DNA from 4 places in the Pantoea sp. SGAir0184 genome. Region 2 is predicted to be linked to each of the others. Evidence: predicted binding sites of a transcription regulator. Region 2 holds the regulator's gene; each other region holds the start of a gene.
The links. The regulator LexA, encoded in region 2, represses DNA repair genes until DNA is damaged. The targets are predictions, from matches to a motif close to TNCTGTATGTACATACAGNA.

Region 1 (3,206 bases), 1.4 Mb from region 2:
GCACGCGCTCGCCTTTAGCTTTGTCATCTTTCAGCAGCTGCAGCGCCGCCACACCGAGGAAAGCGGCGAAAATCACTACGCTGATGATCGACGTTGGATTGGCACCGGCCAGATCGGCAAACGGGTTTTTCGGGATAAAGGAGAGCAGCAGCTGCGGCGTACTCAGATCCGCGACTTTACCAACGTAGTTGCTCTGGATGGCGCTCAGACGCGCGGTTTCCTGCGCGCCCTGTACCAGTCCTTCCGCGCTGAGGTGGAACAGGCCGGTCACCAGCACGCCCACCAGTGCGGAAATGGCGGTGGTAAACAGCAGCACGCCGATGGTCAGCACGCTGATTTTGCCCAGCGACGAGGCGTTATGCAGCCGCGCCACCGCACTGAGGATTGAGGCAAACACCAGTGGCATGACAATCATCTGCAGCAGCTGAACATAGCCGTTGCCGACGATGTTAAACCAGCCAATCGACTCTTTCACCACCGGGCTGTTTTCGCCATAAATGGCCTGTAGTGCCAGGCCAAAGATCACCCCCAGCACCAGGCCGGTCAGCACGCGCTTCGACAGGCTCCAGCTCTGGTTGCCGACGCGGTTTAACGCAATCAGCAGCGCGACAAATGCCACGATATTGATGATCAGAGGAATATTCATTGTTAACTCCTGAAGGTCGCCACGCGATCGCGCCGCGTAACCGAAAATAGCAGAGGGATCCTCTGTAACTGTCGCGGCATGGTACCAGTTGGCCCTGCGGGAACAATATATCTAAATCGTCTGGGTTATAACTAAATTGAATTTAAGGCGATTATTTCAGCAATCGCTGGCAGAAGGAAAAACACATCAGCGCGTACTGCCGTTCACCAGCCGGCCAATGCCGTTCTGCAGGTTGTTGAACAGCTGCTCCGGCCAGCCGTTAGCGCCAAACGACGGCATACCGGGCGGAAACCACAGCGCATAACCCACTAGGGCGAGGCACAGCGCGCGCTCCAGCTGGTTGCCTTGCTGGCTGTTGAGGATAGGCAGGCGAAAGCGCCAGCGGCACGGCCACAGCAGCGGCACGCCGGCGGGCGTCAGCATATCGGCGACAATGTGGCTCAGATAGCCGAGCGTCATGCCCTGCAGGACATCCGCTGGCAGGAACCAGTCGGCCGGCACGTTAATCTGAAACAGCCACAGGCTGACCGCCACCGCCAGCAGGCTATGGGTAAAGCCGCGATGGCCAAAAGCGCGGGCTATCGGCTGCGACAGCCACTTTAGCCGCTGGCCCAGCACTGATTTAGGGTGATCGATATCCGGCAGCAGGCAGGTCAGCAGCGCAGCCGGCACCAGATGCCACCAGTCGGCACTGGCCATCACCGGCGTCAGTTCGGCGCGTTTGGCAAATATCGCACTGGCGATGGCAAAAATGATATGGCCTTCGGCCGTCATGATGGAACCTGGCTGCAAAAACTGTCGATGCATCCAGTATAGGGATTTATCCAGTAAATGAGAACGGTGACGCTGTAACGAAGAGTGAATTTTTTGCTGACCCGCGCCTGAAAAAAGCGCGGGAAATTAACGGTCTGGCTTACTTTTGCGCCTGGCAACCGGGCGAAACATCAGCCAGGCGTAACGCGCGATGCACACCGATCAGTTAAACAGATGTTCCGCCTGCAGCTGCGTCAGGTTTTCCAGTTGCACATTGGCCAGTGCCCAGCGCGCATCGTGGCGATGTTCGGCGGCAGGCACCACAATGGAACGCATGCGCGCGGCTTTGCTGGCGATCATGCCGTTGAACGAGTCTTCCAGCGCCACGCAGTTGAGCGGATCAACCCCGAGCTTTGCCGCAGCATCCAGATACACCTGCGGATGCGGTTTGCTGTAAGGCAGCGCTTCAGCCGAGGCGAGGGCGCTAAAGTAGTGACGCAGATTGAACATCTCCAGCACGCGTTCCAGCATCGCCAGCGGAGACGCCGAGGCCAGCGCAATCGCCAGTCCCTGTTGCTGACACAGCTGCAGCGCCTGCTCTACGCCAGGCAACAGCGGCCGCGTCTCTTCGACCAGCGCCAGTGCGCGGGCAATAATGCGCTGAGTGACTTCGGCCTGATCCGGCCCGTTCCACGGCAGCGCTTCGTACCACATGCGCACGGTTTGATCGATGCGCAGGCCGAGCGTATCCGGCAGCTCGTGGCGGCGGCTAATATCCACATTCAGGCTGGCAAACACCTCCAGCTCGGCGCGATCCCATAGCGGTTCAGAATCAATCAGTAAGCCATCCATATCAAAAATAGCGGCCAGCACAGGGCGACGATAGGTCATACAACAGCTCCATTGACAGTTTGCCCTACCTTAACATGGGCGGCGGCGAAAACCGACTTACGGCAGGTTACGCATTTTTCAGGAAAATTTGCTGTAGTGCAGGTAGACTTAGGGCAAAACTACTGTTTGTGAAGGGAAGACACCATGACATATCAACAGGCTGGCCGCATCGCCATCCTCAAGCGAGTGGCTGGCTGGGTGATTTTTATTCCGGCGCTGTTATCCACCCTTATCTCCATCTTAGGCTTCATGTTTAAACACAGCGAAAAGCAGCCCGGCATTGACGCCGTGATGCTCGACTTCGTGCATGTGATGGTGGATATGATTAAGTTCAACACGCCGTTTCTCAATGTGTTCTGGAACAATTCGCCGGTGCCGGAATTCAACGGCGGGGCCAATATTGGCTTCTGGCTGATCTATATCCTGATATTCGTGGGCATCGCTTTGCAGGCCTCGGGCGCACGCATGTGGCGTCAGGCGCGCCACATCAAAGAAGGCATTGAAGACCAGATGATTCTGGAACAGGCGAAGGGCAGCGAAGGGCGCACGCGGGCGCAGCTGGAAGAGAAAATCCATGTGCCGCGCCACACCATTTTGCTGCAGATTTTCCCGCTGTACATTCTGCCGGTGATCATCGCCGTGGCCGGTTACTTCGTGTTGAAACTGCTCGGTATGCTGTAAAGCGTCAGGCCGGTCTGACCTGGCGCTGGCCCAGCGCATCCTCCTCCAGCAACTGGCCGATAGCGAACTGCGCTTCGCCGGCCCAGTTGCCGCCAAAGACGTTGGCGCGGTTGAGCAGATAGTAGAGCTGATACACCGGCTGACGCTGCGAGAAGCCTTCCGGCAGCGGCCACACCGCATGATACCCTTCGTAAATCTGGCGCGGCAGATCGGCGTAATAGCTGAGCATCGCCAG
Region 2 (3,206 bases):
ACCTGCCACAGCAGAAAGCGATCGGCCATCTCACGCAGCGGCTGCAGCGAGGTAAGCAATGCAACAATGTACGGCCCGCTGAGCGCATAAATAAGCGCAAACAGCAGCGCAACGATACCCGCCTGGCGACAGGCGGCATGCCAGATCAGCAGCAGCCGGCTGCGATCTTTTGCCCCTACCGCTTCACCCGAGCAGGCTTCCACCGCGTAAGCAAAGCCGTCCAGCGCATAGGCAGTAAACGTCAGGAACATCAACAGCACCGCATTGACCGCAACCACATCCGGTCCGATGCGTGCACCCAGCAGGGTCAGTGAGGCAAAGCAAATCTGCAGCATGAGCGAGCGCAGCATGATGTCGCGATTAAGGCGAAATAACCGCGCCGCGTCACCGCGCCAGCTGTTTTTCAGCAGTTTGAAATCGATGCCGCGCAGTTTCAGTACGCGCGCCACCATCCATAATCCCACTGCCAGCGTCACGTATTCGGCCAGCGCCGTGGCGGCGGCGGCACCGGCAACGCCCCAGTGCAATTTCAGCACCAGCAGCAGATCGAGCAGGATGTTGACCAGGTTTCCGACAATCAGCAGAACCATCGGCGCACGCGCATACTGCACGCCCAGCAGCCAGCCGAGAATCACCAGGTTAGCCAGCGTAGCCGGTGCGCTCAGCCAGCGGATTTCAATGAAGATCTGCGCCTGCTGCTGGACTTCCGCGCTGCCGCCCATCAGCGTTGCCGCCAGGCTACTGGCAGGAGAACGCAGCAGCGCCAGCAGCAACCCGGCGGCAAGAGCGATCAGCAGCGGCTGCATCAGTGCGCGCGCCAGTGCCTGTTTATCGCCGGCCCCGAACGCCTGGGCGGTTAAACCGGTGGTGCTCATACGCAGAAACAGCAGCAGCATAAAGATGAAGCTGGTTGCCGTGGTGCCTACGGCCACGCCGCCGAGGTAGATCGGGCTATCAAGATGGCCAATCACGGCGGTATCGACCACGCCGAGCAGCGGCACAGTGATATTGGAGAGGATCATTGGCAACGCCAGTCGCCACAGCGTTTTATCAGAAGAGGAAAATAGCTGCATCAGCCCCATCCCGAGGGTTACGGTAGTCGGCCTGAGCGAGCGCCTTACGGGCCGGGAACAAGAGTATGATTAAAGCAGACTGCGGCCAGCGCGCGAGCGCCGCCGCAGCGGGGGAGATCAACCGGGTTTCAGAGCCACTCGCCGTTGCGCACGATGCCAACGGCCAGCCCTTCCACGGTTAGCGACTGTTCACGGGTATCCACAACAATCGGCTGGAAATCATTGTTTTCCGGCAGCAGCTGGACAATCGCGCCCTGCTTCTTCCAGCGTTTCACCGTGACTTCATCATCGATACGCGCAACCACCACCTGGCCATTGCGCACTTCCTGCGTTTTATGCACCGCGAGCAGATCGCCGTCCATAATGCCGATATCTTTCATCGACATACCGCTGACGCGCAGCAGGAAATCGGCAGAGGGTTTGAACAGGTTGGCGTCGACCTGATAGTGGGCTTCGATATGTTCCTGCGCCAGCAGCGGTTCACCGGCGGCGACGCGACCGATCAGTGGCAGCCCTTCACTCGCCTCTTCTTCCATCAGCAGGCGGATACCGCGCGATGCACCGGAGACGATTTCAATGACACCTTTACGCGCCAGCGCTTTCAGGTGCTCTTCAGCAGCGTTAGGCGAGCGGAAGCCCAGTTGCGAAGCAATTTCAGCACGCGTTGGCGGCATGCCGGTCTGATTAATATGGTCGCGAATCAGGTCATAGACCTGTTGCTGCCTGCTGGTTAACGCTTTCATCCCGCCCCCTGGTTGTTTATACAGTCGCTGTGAGTATATACAGGTATTGGCGAAATGAAAACCGAAACAGAGGGAAAAATCAGCGGCTTGATGAATGTGGAATGTTTATCGCAAATGCGACCAAAGCAGCGCGATCCAGACAAACAGAGCCAGTAAGATAGCCAGCAGTACCGCCGCCGAGCCCATGTCTTTGGCGCGTCCCGCCAGCGGATGGCGTTCCTGACCAATACGGTCCACCACGGCTTCGATGGCACTATTAAGGATCTCAACAATGACTACCAGCACCACCGAGCCAATCAGCAACACACGCGTGATGATATCGACATCCAGCCAGCAGGCGATGGCAACCGCGACCAGTGCGGCAATCGCCTCCTGGCGAAAAGCGGCTTCATGCTGCCAGGCAGCGCGCAGCCCCTGCCAGGAATAACCGGCGGCTTTAATGATTCTCAGGAAACCGGTGACGTTATTTGCCATGTTGTGGAACCCTTAACTGTTTTTGACGTCAATGTCTGGGCGCGCGAGGTGGCACAGCCACAGATCTTCGCCGCACTTTCTGGTATGCTTGCCGCGCTTTGCTAACAAGAGGCTTCAAGTTGTCTATGTCAGGTTGGCGTAAACTCTATTACAAATTGTTGAATTTACCACTCTCTATTTTGGTAAAAAGTAAGGTCATTCCGACCGATCCGATCTCGGAACACGGTATCGATCCGACCCGTCCGGTGATGTATGTTTTGCCTTATGATTCAAAGGCGGACCTGCTCACGCTACGCGCACAGTGCCTGAAGCACGATCTGCCGGATCCGCTGGCGCCGCTGGAGATTGACGGCACCCTGCTGCCGCGCCACGTATTTATTCACGATGGGCCGCGCGTCTTCCCCTATTTCGTGGCGAACCCGGAGTCGGTCAAGCTTTTCCATGACTACCTCGATCTGCACCGCAATAATGCGGCGCTGGACGTACAGATGCTGCCGGTTTCCGTGATGTTTGGCCGTGCGCCAGGCCGTGAAATTCAGGGCGAACCGACGCCACATCTGCGTATTCTTAACGGTATACAGAAGTTCTTTGCCATCCTGTGGCACGGTCGCGACAGCTTTGTCCGCTTCTCGCCCACGGTTTCGCTGCGTCAGATGGCCACCGAACACGGTACCGATCAGTCGATCGCGCAGAAGCTGGCACGTGTCGCACGCATTCATTTTGCCCGCCAGCGGCTGGCAGCCGTCGGCCCGCGTCTGCCGGCACGCCAGGATCTGTTCAACAAGCTGCTGCAGTCCAAAGCAATTGAGAAAGCGGTTGAAGACGAAGCGCGCAGCAAGAAGATTTCGCATGAAAAAGCGCAGCAGAACGCCATCGAAATGATGGAAGAAGTGGCGGCGGATTTCTCGTACGAAGC
Region 3 (3,206 bases), 1.1 Mb from region 2:
TCCAATATCAGCGGCGAACTGAAGCAACAGCCGCCGCTGCGCGAGAATGCGTTCCGTCTGATGTGCCTCAACCACTCGTTCCTCAGCTACATCTCGGCGCTGGGCGCGCACCGGGAGCAGCTGACGCAGGGCGAACTGCTGACGCTTTTAGATGACGCGGTATGCTTCGTCGAGGATGTGCTGCAGATCGAACGCGTCAGCGAAGCGCAGGCGGAAACGATGCAGCAGGCACTGATGCAGCGCCTGAGCGCGCTGAAAACCAGTGAGGAGGCGCAGGCACCGCTGGTGTTGCAGCAGCTGGGGCTGCTGGTTGCGCTGCTGCCGGAAATTGCCCGTCTGCGCCGCACCCTCGCTGCCGCTTAAGGCAACAGGCTCTCCGCCGCGGCGTGCTGGCGGAGCGTTTCCTGATACCAGGCGCTTAACTCTTCACGTACCGCCGCCGGCAAAGCGGCCTGGTGATGGCCGGAAATGGCGCCTTCCAGCGCCAGCAGCGTTTTCAGGCCGATATCTTTATTCACCGCCCGCAACTTCAGCCAGCTCTGACGCGAGCCCATTTCATACAGTAAGCGAACAGAATTGATCCCGACTTTGTGCAGCATCAGCTCCATGCGCAGGCTGAGATTGGGCAGATCTTTCAGCCTGAGCAAGACAAGTCTGTTCGCCGCCTCGGCGCGCGCCGCAGACAGCGAACTGGCCGATAAGCGCAGCAGCTGATCGGCGTCCTGCCAGAGCTGTTTATCCACTTTGTAGTAGCTGAGCGTCACCGGCATGCCGCGCTTGCGATATATCAACGGTTCCAGCGGGCGCTGTGCGGCATAGTGCTGCAGCGCCTCGCTGGCGCGCAGATAGAGCGCATCCTCATTGATGTAAGCAAACACCACCTTTTCGACCGCCAGCGCGTAACCACCAAACTGGGTGCGCGATTCAATTTTTCCCAATGCCGCTAACTGGGCTTTGGACTGCTCAACCACCGGATTATTTTTCTTCATAACGTCCCCTTTTCCTCATTCCTTGCGCGGGAAATTTCCTATAAAAAGCTCAGAGATTCATCTGGTTAGAAGATAGAAAAAACGATTTAGCTGTTCAATGAATAAAAGCGGCAACGCGCGGTTCTTGTGCGGAATTTGCGAGGCATTTTCAGAAATTGAGGTTGATCTTTATCCAGGAACTCATTACTGTATATTCATACAGTTCATTACTGAGTGATTAAAATATGCGTACTCAATACTCTGGCCCTGCTGATCGTGCACACCGTTTCGCTGCGACGGGCTTAACGCAACCTTCTCTGGGTGGTATTACTGAACTGCGTTATAGCGAGCAGCCCGGCATCATGCCGCTGCTGTTACTGCCGGTCCTCAAGCAGCTGAGCACGCAGTCACGCTGGCAGCTGTGGCTGACGCCAGCGCACAAACTGAACCGCAGCTGGATGCAGCAGTCAGGATTACCGCTGGAAAAGAGTATGCATATTACGGAATCCGAGCGTTTAAGCACGGTTGAGAGCATGGTGAAAGCGTTGCGCACCGGCAACTACAGCGTGGTACTCGCCTGGATTCCTTATGAATTGAGCAATGAAGAGCGCCTGGAACTTGAGCAGGCAGCCGCCGAAGGCGAAGCGCTGGGATTGATTATGCGTCCTCAGGGGCGGGATCTTGCTCTGTCCAGACAGCCAAACAGCGCAAAAATTCCCTCTGATTTGTTTCATTAAGTAAAACTAAGATTTTTCTCACGCTATTTTTTCACAAAGTTGCGGCTAAGCCACTGATTCTTTTCCCGCCAGCTATGACAATGGCTTAGCCGCATTTTTCTTTTCTGGTAGCGAAAATTTTGCCATGTCATTTGTTAAAATGTGTGTATAAATCCCTGTTTTTTTATCCGCTGACGTCACATCATACTTGTAAGTTTCCAATCTCGTTGTAGACTTTACCTCGCCAGGGTGCTCAATAACCTCCGTTTTTTCGGTAGAGTCATAAGCGAGCGTTTAGACCCGGCGAAGGATTACAACCAAGAGCAACCTTTTTGCTCATTGCCTATTTGGATGATAACGAGGCGCAAAATGAAAAAGACAGCTATCGCAATTGCAGTGGCACTGGCTGGCTTCGCTACCGTAGCGCAGGCCGCTCCTAAAGATGACACCTGGTATACCGGTGCTAAACTGGGCTGGTCTCAGTATCACGATACTGGTTACTACGGTAACGGTTACGAAAACAACGACGGTCCAACTCACGAATCTCAGCTGGGCGCAGGTGCTTTCCTGGGCTACCAGGCTAACCCATACCTGGGCTTCGAGCTGGGCTACGACTGGCTGGGCCGTATGCCGAACAAAGGCAACGTGACCAATGGCGCATTCAAAGCACAGGGCGTTCAGCTGGCAGCTAAACTGAGCTACCCAATTGCTGACGATCTGGACGTGTACACCCGTCTGGGCGGCATGGTATGGCGTGCTGATTCAACTCAGACCAACCCAGACAACGGCCGCATTAGCAACCACGACACCGGCGTTTCTCCGCTGGCTGCTGTTGGTGTTGAATACGCACTGACCAAAAACTGGGCGACTCGCCTGGACTACCAGTGGGTTAACAACATCGGTGACGCAGGTACCGTTGGTGCGCGTCCAGACAACAGCATGCTGAGCGTCGGCGTTTCTTACCGTTTCGGTCAGGACGAAGCTGCTGCACCAGTTGTTGCCCCAGCGCCAGCTCCGGCTCCGGTTGTTGAAACCAAGCGTTTCACTCTGAAGTCTGACGTGCTGTTCACCTTCAACAAATCTACCCTGAAGCCAGAAGGCCAGCAGGCTCTGGATCAGCTGTACAGCCAGCTGAGCTCAATGGATCCGAAAGACGGTTCTGTTGTGGTTCTGGGCTTCACCGACCGCATCGGTTCAGACCAGTACAACCAGAAACTGTCTGAGAAACGTGCTCAGTCTGTTGTCGACTACCTGGTATCTAAAGGTATCCCGGCTAACAAGATCTCTGCACGTGGCATGGGTGAATCTAACCCAGTTACTGGCAACACCTGTGACAGCGTGAAAGGCCGCAATGCCCTGATCGACTGCCTGGCGCCAGACCGTCGCGTAGAAATCGACGTGAAAGGTATCAAAGACGTTGTAACTCAGCCACAGGCTTAAGTTATCGCGCAATAAAAAACCCCGCTTCGGCGGGGTTTTTTTTGGCTTTTTATCACACGCATTTTTTGCTATTCGTTATCCG
Region 4 (3,206 bases), 2.0 Mb from region 2:
CGTGGGCGCTGGCGGTACCGGCTAACTCTCCGCAGCGCGCCGCCGCCGTCGACTTCATTAGCTGGGCGACCTCGCGGCAGTATATTCAGCAGGTTGCGGATACCGTCGGCTGGGGAGCGGTGCCACCCGGCAGCCGCAACTCCACCTACCAGCAGTCAAACTACCAGCGCCTGGCGCCTTACGCCGCTCAGGTGCGCAGCGCGATTGAATCCGCCACCGTCGATCAACCGACATTGAACACCGTACCTTACACCGGTGTGCAGTACGTCAGTATTGCTGGCTTTGATCAGATGGGTAACGCCGTCGGGCAGAATCTGGCGGCGCTGCTGCAGGGCAAGCTGACGGTGGACCAAACGCTGGAAAAAAATCAGCAGGACGTGACGCGCCTGCAAGCCGCACAGCAGTAAACATTCGGGGTTCCTGACAAGTCGCCGTGTGCGGGTTACACTAACGCGCAACTTGACCGGCAGGAACCCCCGAATGAAAACCCCTGAAGAGTATTACGCCCTGGCCCGCAGCCTGTTTTTCACCGCCCACCCTGATTTTCAGTCCGCGCTGGATGAACTGAGTGAGAGTGATGCGCGCGCCGCCAATATGTCCCTGCGTGAACTGCGCGCGTGGCACGCCGAGCGCATTTATGCCGCGTTTCTGCGTCAGAAGAAGCTCGACGGCATGCTGTTCTCCATCCAGCTGGCGGAACCGGATAAAGCAGTTGCTGCACAAGCGATTGAAACCTATCTGAAATCTCACGCGGAAGCGTTAGGTATGACGTGGGAAGAGTTCTGTATTAAGAACGAGTTATAAGCGATGCACTGATAAAAAGGCGATCGGAGAGAAATTTCCGGGGAAAAAGTTGTACAAGATGGAAAAAGTTGTATAACTTATTGCTCACGACGACTGTCGTCGATTGTCCTTGAACGAAAGGTGCTATTGCACCGCCTCTGGAGGTGTTGCTGGATTTCCACCTCCAGAGGTTCGATTTTTTGCGTGCGCCCTCTGCTTTTACCCGCTTTACTCCCCTGTCGTTGCATCTTTACGCCGCGCTGTTTCACCCGTATGAAAATAATTGCCGCCCTGCCGCTTGTCACTGGTTTTATTTACAGTAATATGACGCTCCCACTTTGATTACTGGAATGCCCTGATGTTTGTGGAGCTGATTTACGACAAGCGCAACGTAGCCGGATTACCGGGCGCGCGCGAAATGATTTTGCAGGAGCTAGAGAAGCGCGTACAGCGCGTCTTTCCGGATCTGGAGGTGCGGGTTAAGCCGATGGAGCGTAACGCCATCGAAACCGATATGAGTAAAAACGATAAGGCGACGATTGCGCGTATTGTTGAAGAGATGTTCGATGAAGCCGAGATGTGGCTGGTGGCCGATTAGGCCACCAGCTGCCGCGCTTAGCTTTCCTGCTCGCTGTGATTGATGGCGATTTCCAGATCCTGAATCGCCTGATCGATATCATCCAGCAGCTGTCCCTGCTTGTTGATCAGCGTATCAAAACGCGTGGCGTACTCTTTATCCTTATACTCCCCGGCATCAAAGGCCAGCCAGTGGCTGGAAAGCGTCTCAGTGTTGGTCTGCGCATAGTGACGCATCTCTTTTAGCTGTGAGGTGACATCACGCAGGTAGTCAGTTTTGGTTTTGATTGCCTCTGTATCACTCATGCTATTTTCCTTTTTGCTGATAAAGCCAGTTAAAATAATGCCTGAGCAATTAAAGTTAGCAGATAATAGCGAAGCCGCCTGCAGAATTATCCGAAGTATAGAGCCGCAGGGAAAAGGGACGTCCCGGTCCCTTTGTTGTGCCCGTCTGAATTACAGATACTTCTTCGCCAGCGCAATCAGTTCATCCTTTGCGGCGCTGCCCAGCTTCAGCACGCCCTGTTCAACAAAGCTGAAGGCCTGGACAAAGTCCTTCACCCCGGCGCTGATATCCTGCGCCACCGCATCGCTGGCGGCGGTCGCAGCAGCCGGCGCGTCGGGGACAGCAACCGGTGCGGTGGCCTGCGCGTTGCGCACACCAGGCGTGGCGGCCGCCGAGGCGCCTGCGCTGGCCGAACCGTTCGCCAGCGTATCCTGCGTTGCCAGCTGCTGATCGAGATCGACCGGAGCATCCGCATGAGACGGTTGCTCAGCGCTGGCGGGCGCTGCCGGTTGCGCAGCTGGCGTTGCGGCTGCCGGCGGCGTTGCTGGCTGGGCAATGCTGTCAGCTGCGCTGTCAGCGGCAGCCGGCGCGCTGGCCGTTTCGTTGGCAAAACTCTCCAGCGGTGACAATTCCTGTTGCGCCGCAGCGCTGGTTGGGTTGATGACAGTTTGATCGCTCATAATTTTCTCCTTATTGCTAAATAAAGACCGCAGTTGCTGCAAACGGACTGCGATCCGCTCGGTAATTCGCATCAGGTCCTCCTTAGCGCCGCGGCTGTGGCGCGGTTTGCTGACCGGCCGGCGGCGTGGAGGGCGTTGAGGTATGGCTGGCGCTGCGCGGCGGCTGGGCATCCAGCTTTTTCTGCAGCTCAACCAGCTGGCTGGTCAGTTCGGCGACCTTTGCTTCGCGTCGATCGGAGATCGCCCGGTACTGCTGGCGAATCTCCTCCACGCGCCGGTTGGCGTCGTTATTGACGTAAAGAAACAGAATGGTCATCGCCACACACAGCAGCGATAACAGCATCAGCAGGCCACCCAGCATCAAATGACGGCGGTGGCTTCGCACCAGCAGTTCACTGTTTATCTGCACCATCGCGGTTCTCCTCCAGAGTGGTGATCAATTGATTAATCTGGCTGCGAAACTTATCGCTGTGCTCGGCTTCGGTGGTCGCCAGCAGGATACCGAGTGCGTTCTTGATCAAACGCAGATCGGTCTCCAGCGATGAGATACGCCGCAGGTTTTTGTCGTGACGGATACGCAGTTCATCGTTTTCCTGGCGCATCAGCGCATGGCTCTCCTTGAGAAGCAGCACCTGCTCTTTGTAGCTGGTGATGATCTCGCCTCCCGCGCGATTGCTGGTGACGATAGACGCGATCCCCGCCATCAGGGGTTTCCAGAACACCGCTGCCGCGCCACCGCCAAGCAGCAGTGCGCCTACGCTGGTGACCAAACTACTCTCCATGCCCTACCTCTCTCACCTGGCGAGGGTTAGCCGGACACCCCGCTGACCTCCCTCGCCAGTATCACGGCCAGCGGCATATTTAAGTTTACTTTAAATAAT

Region 1: a site for LexA is predicted at 1,440-1,459, ahead of C1N60_RS11415 (metal-dependent hydrolase). Genes of this name have one in related genera too.
Region 3: a site for LexA is predicted at 1,174-1,193, ahead of sulA (SOS-induced cell division inhibitor SulA). Genes of this name have one in related genera too.
Region 4: a site for LexA is predicted at 1,086-1,105, ahead of C1N60_RS08365 (DinI-like family protein). Genes of this name have one in related genera too.

What each region holds. Positions count from the first base shown of each region.
Region 1 is NZ_CP028050.1:2,429,249-2,432,454, reverse strand. Features, by position in the region: gene C1N60_RS11420 (L-cystine transporter) at 1-646, opposite strand, end outside; gene C1N60_RS11415 (metal-dependent hydrolase) at 833-1,420, opposite strand; gene hxpB (hexitol phosphatase HxpB) at 1,622-2,290, opposite strand; gene C1N60_RS11405 (YniB family protein) at 2,435-2,971, shown strand; gene C1N60_RS11400 (fructosamine kinase family protein) at 2,976-3,206, opposite strand, start outside.
Region 2 is NZ_CP028050.1:3,834,049-3,837,254, forward strand. Features, by position in the region: gene dinF (MATE family efflux transporter DinF) at 1-1,073, opposite strand, end outside; gene lexA (transcriptional repressor LexA) at 1,202-1,816, opposite strand; gene C1N60_RS18185 (diacylglycerol kinase) at 1,922-2,290, opposite strand; gene plsB (glycerol-3-phosphate 1-O-acyltransferase PlsB) at 2,416-3,206, shown strand, end outside.
Region 3 is NZ_CP028050.1:2,707,940-2,711,145, forward strand. Features, by position in the region: gene yccS (YccS family putative transporter) at 1-363, shown strand, start outside; gene C1N60_RS12900 (TfoX/Sxy family DNA transformation protein) at 360-989, opposite strand; gene sulA (SOS-induced cell division inhibitor SulA) at 1,214-1,705, shown strand; gene ompA (porin OmpA) at 2,054-3,124, shown strand; gene matP (macrodomain Ter protein MatP) at 3,193-3,206, opposite strand, start outside.
Region 4 is NZ_CP028050.1:1,804,230-1,807,435, reverse strand. Features, by position in the region: gene C1N60_RS08375 (ABC transporter substrate-binding protein) at 1-407, shown strand, start outside; gene C1N60_RS08370 (DUF6388 family protein) at 481-804, shown strand; gene C1N60_RS08365 (DinI-like family protein) at 1,142-1,381, shown strand; gene C1N60_RS08360 (hypothetical protein) at 1,399-1,665, opposite strand; gene C1N60_RS08355 (hypothetical protein) at 1,816-2,325, opposite strand; gene C1N60_RS08350 (hypothetical protein) at 2,408-2,737, opposite strand; gene C1N60_RS08345 (hypothetical protein) at 2,718-3,107, opposite strand.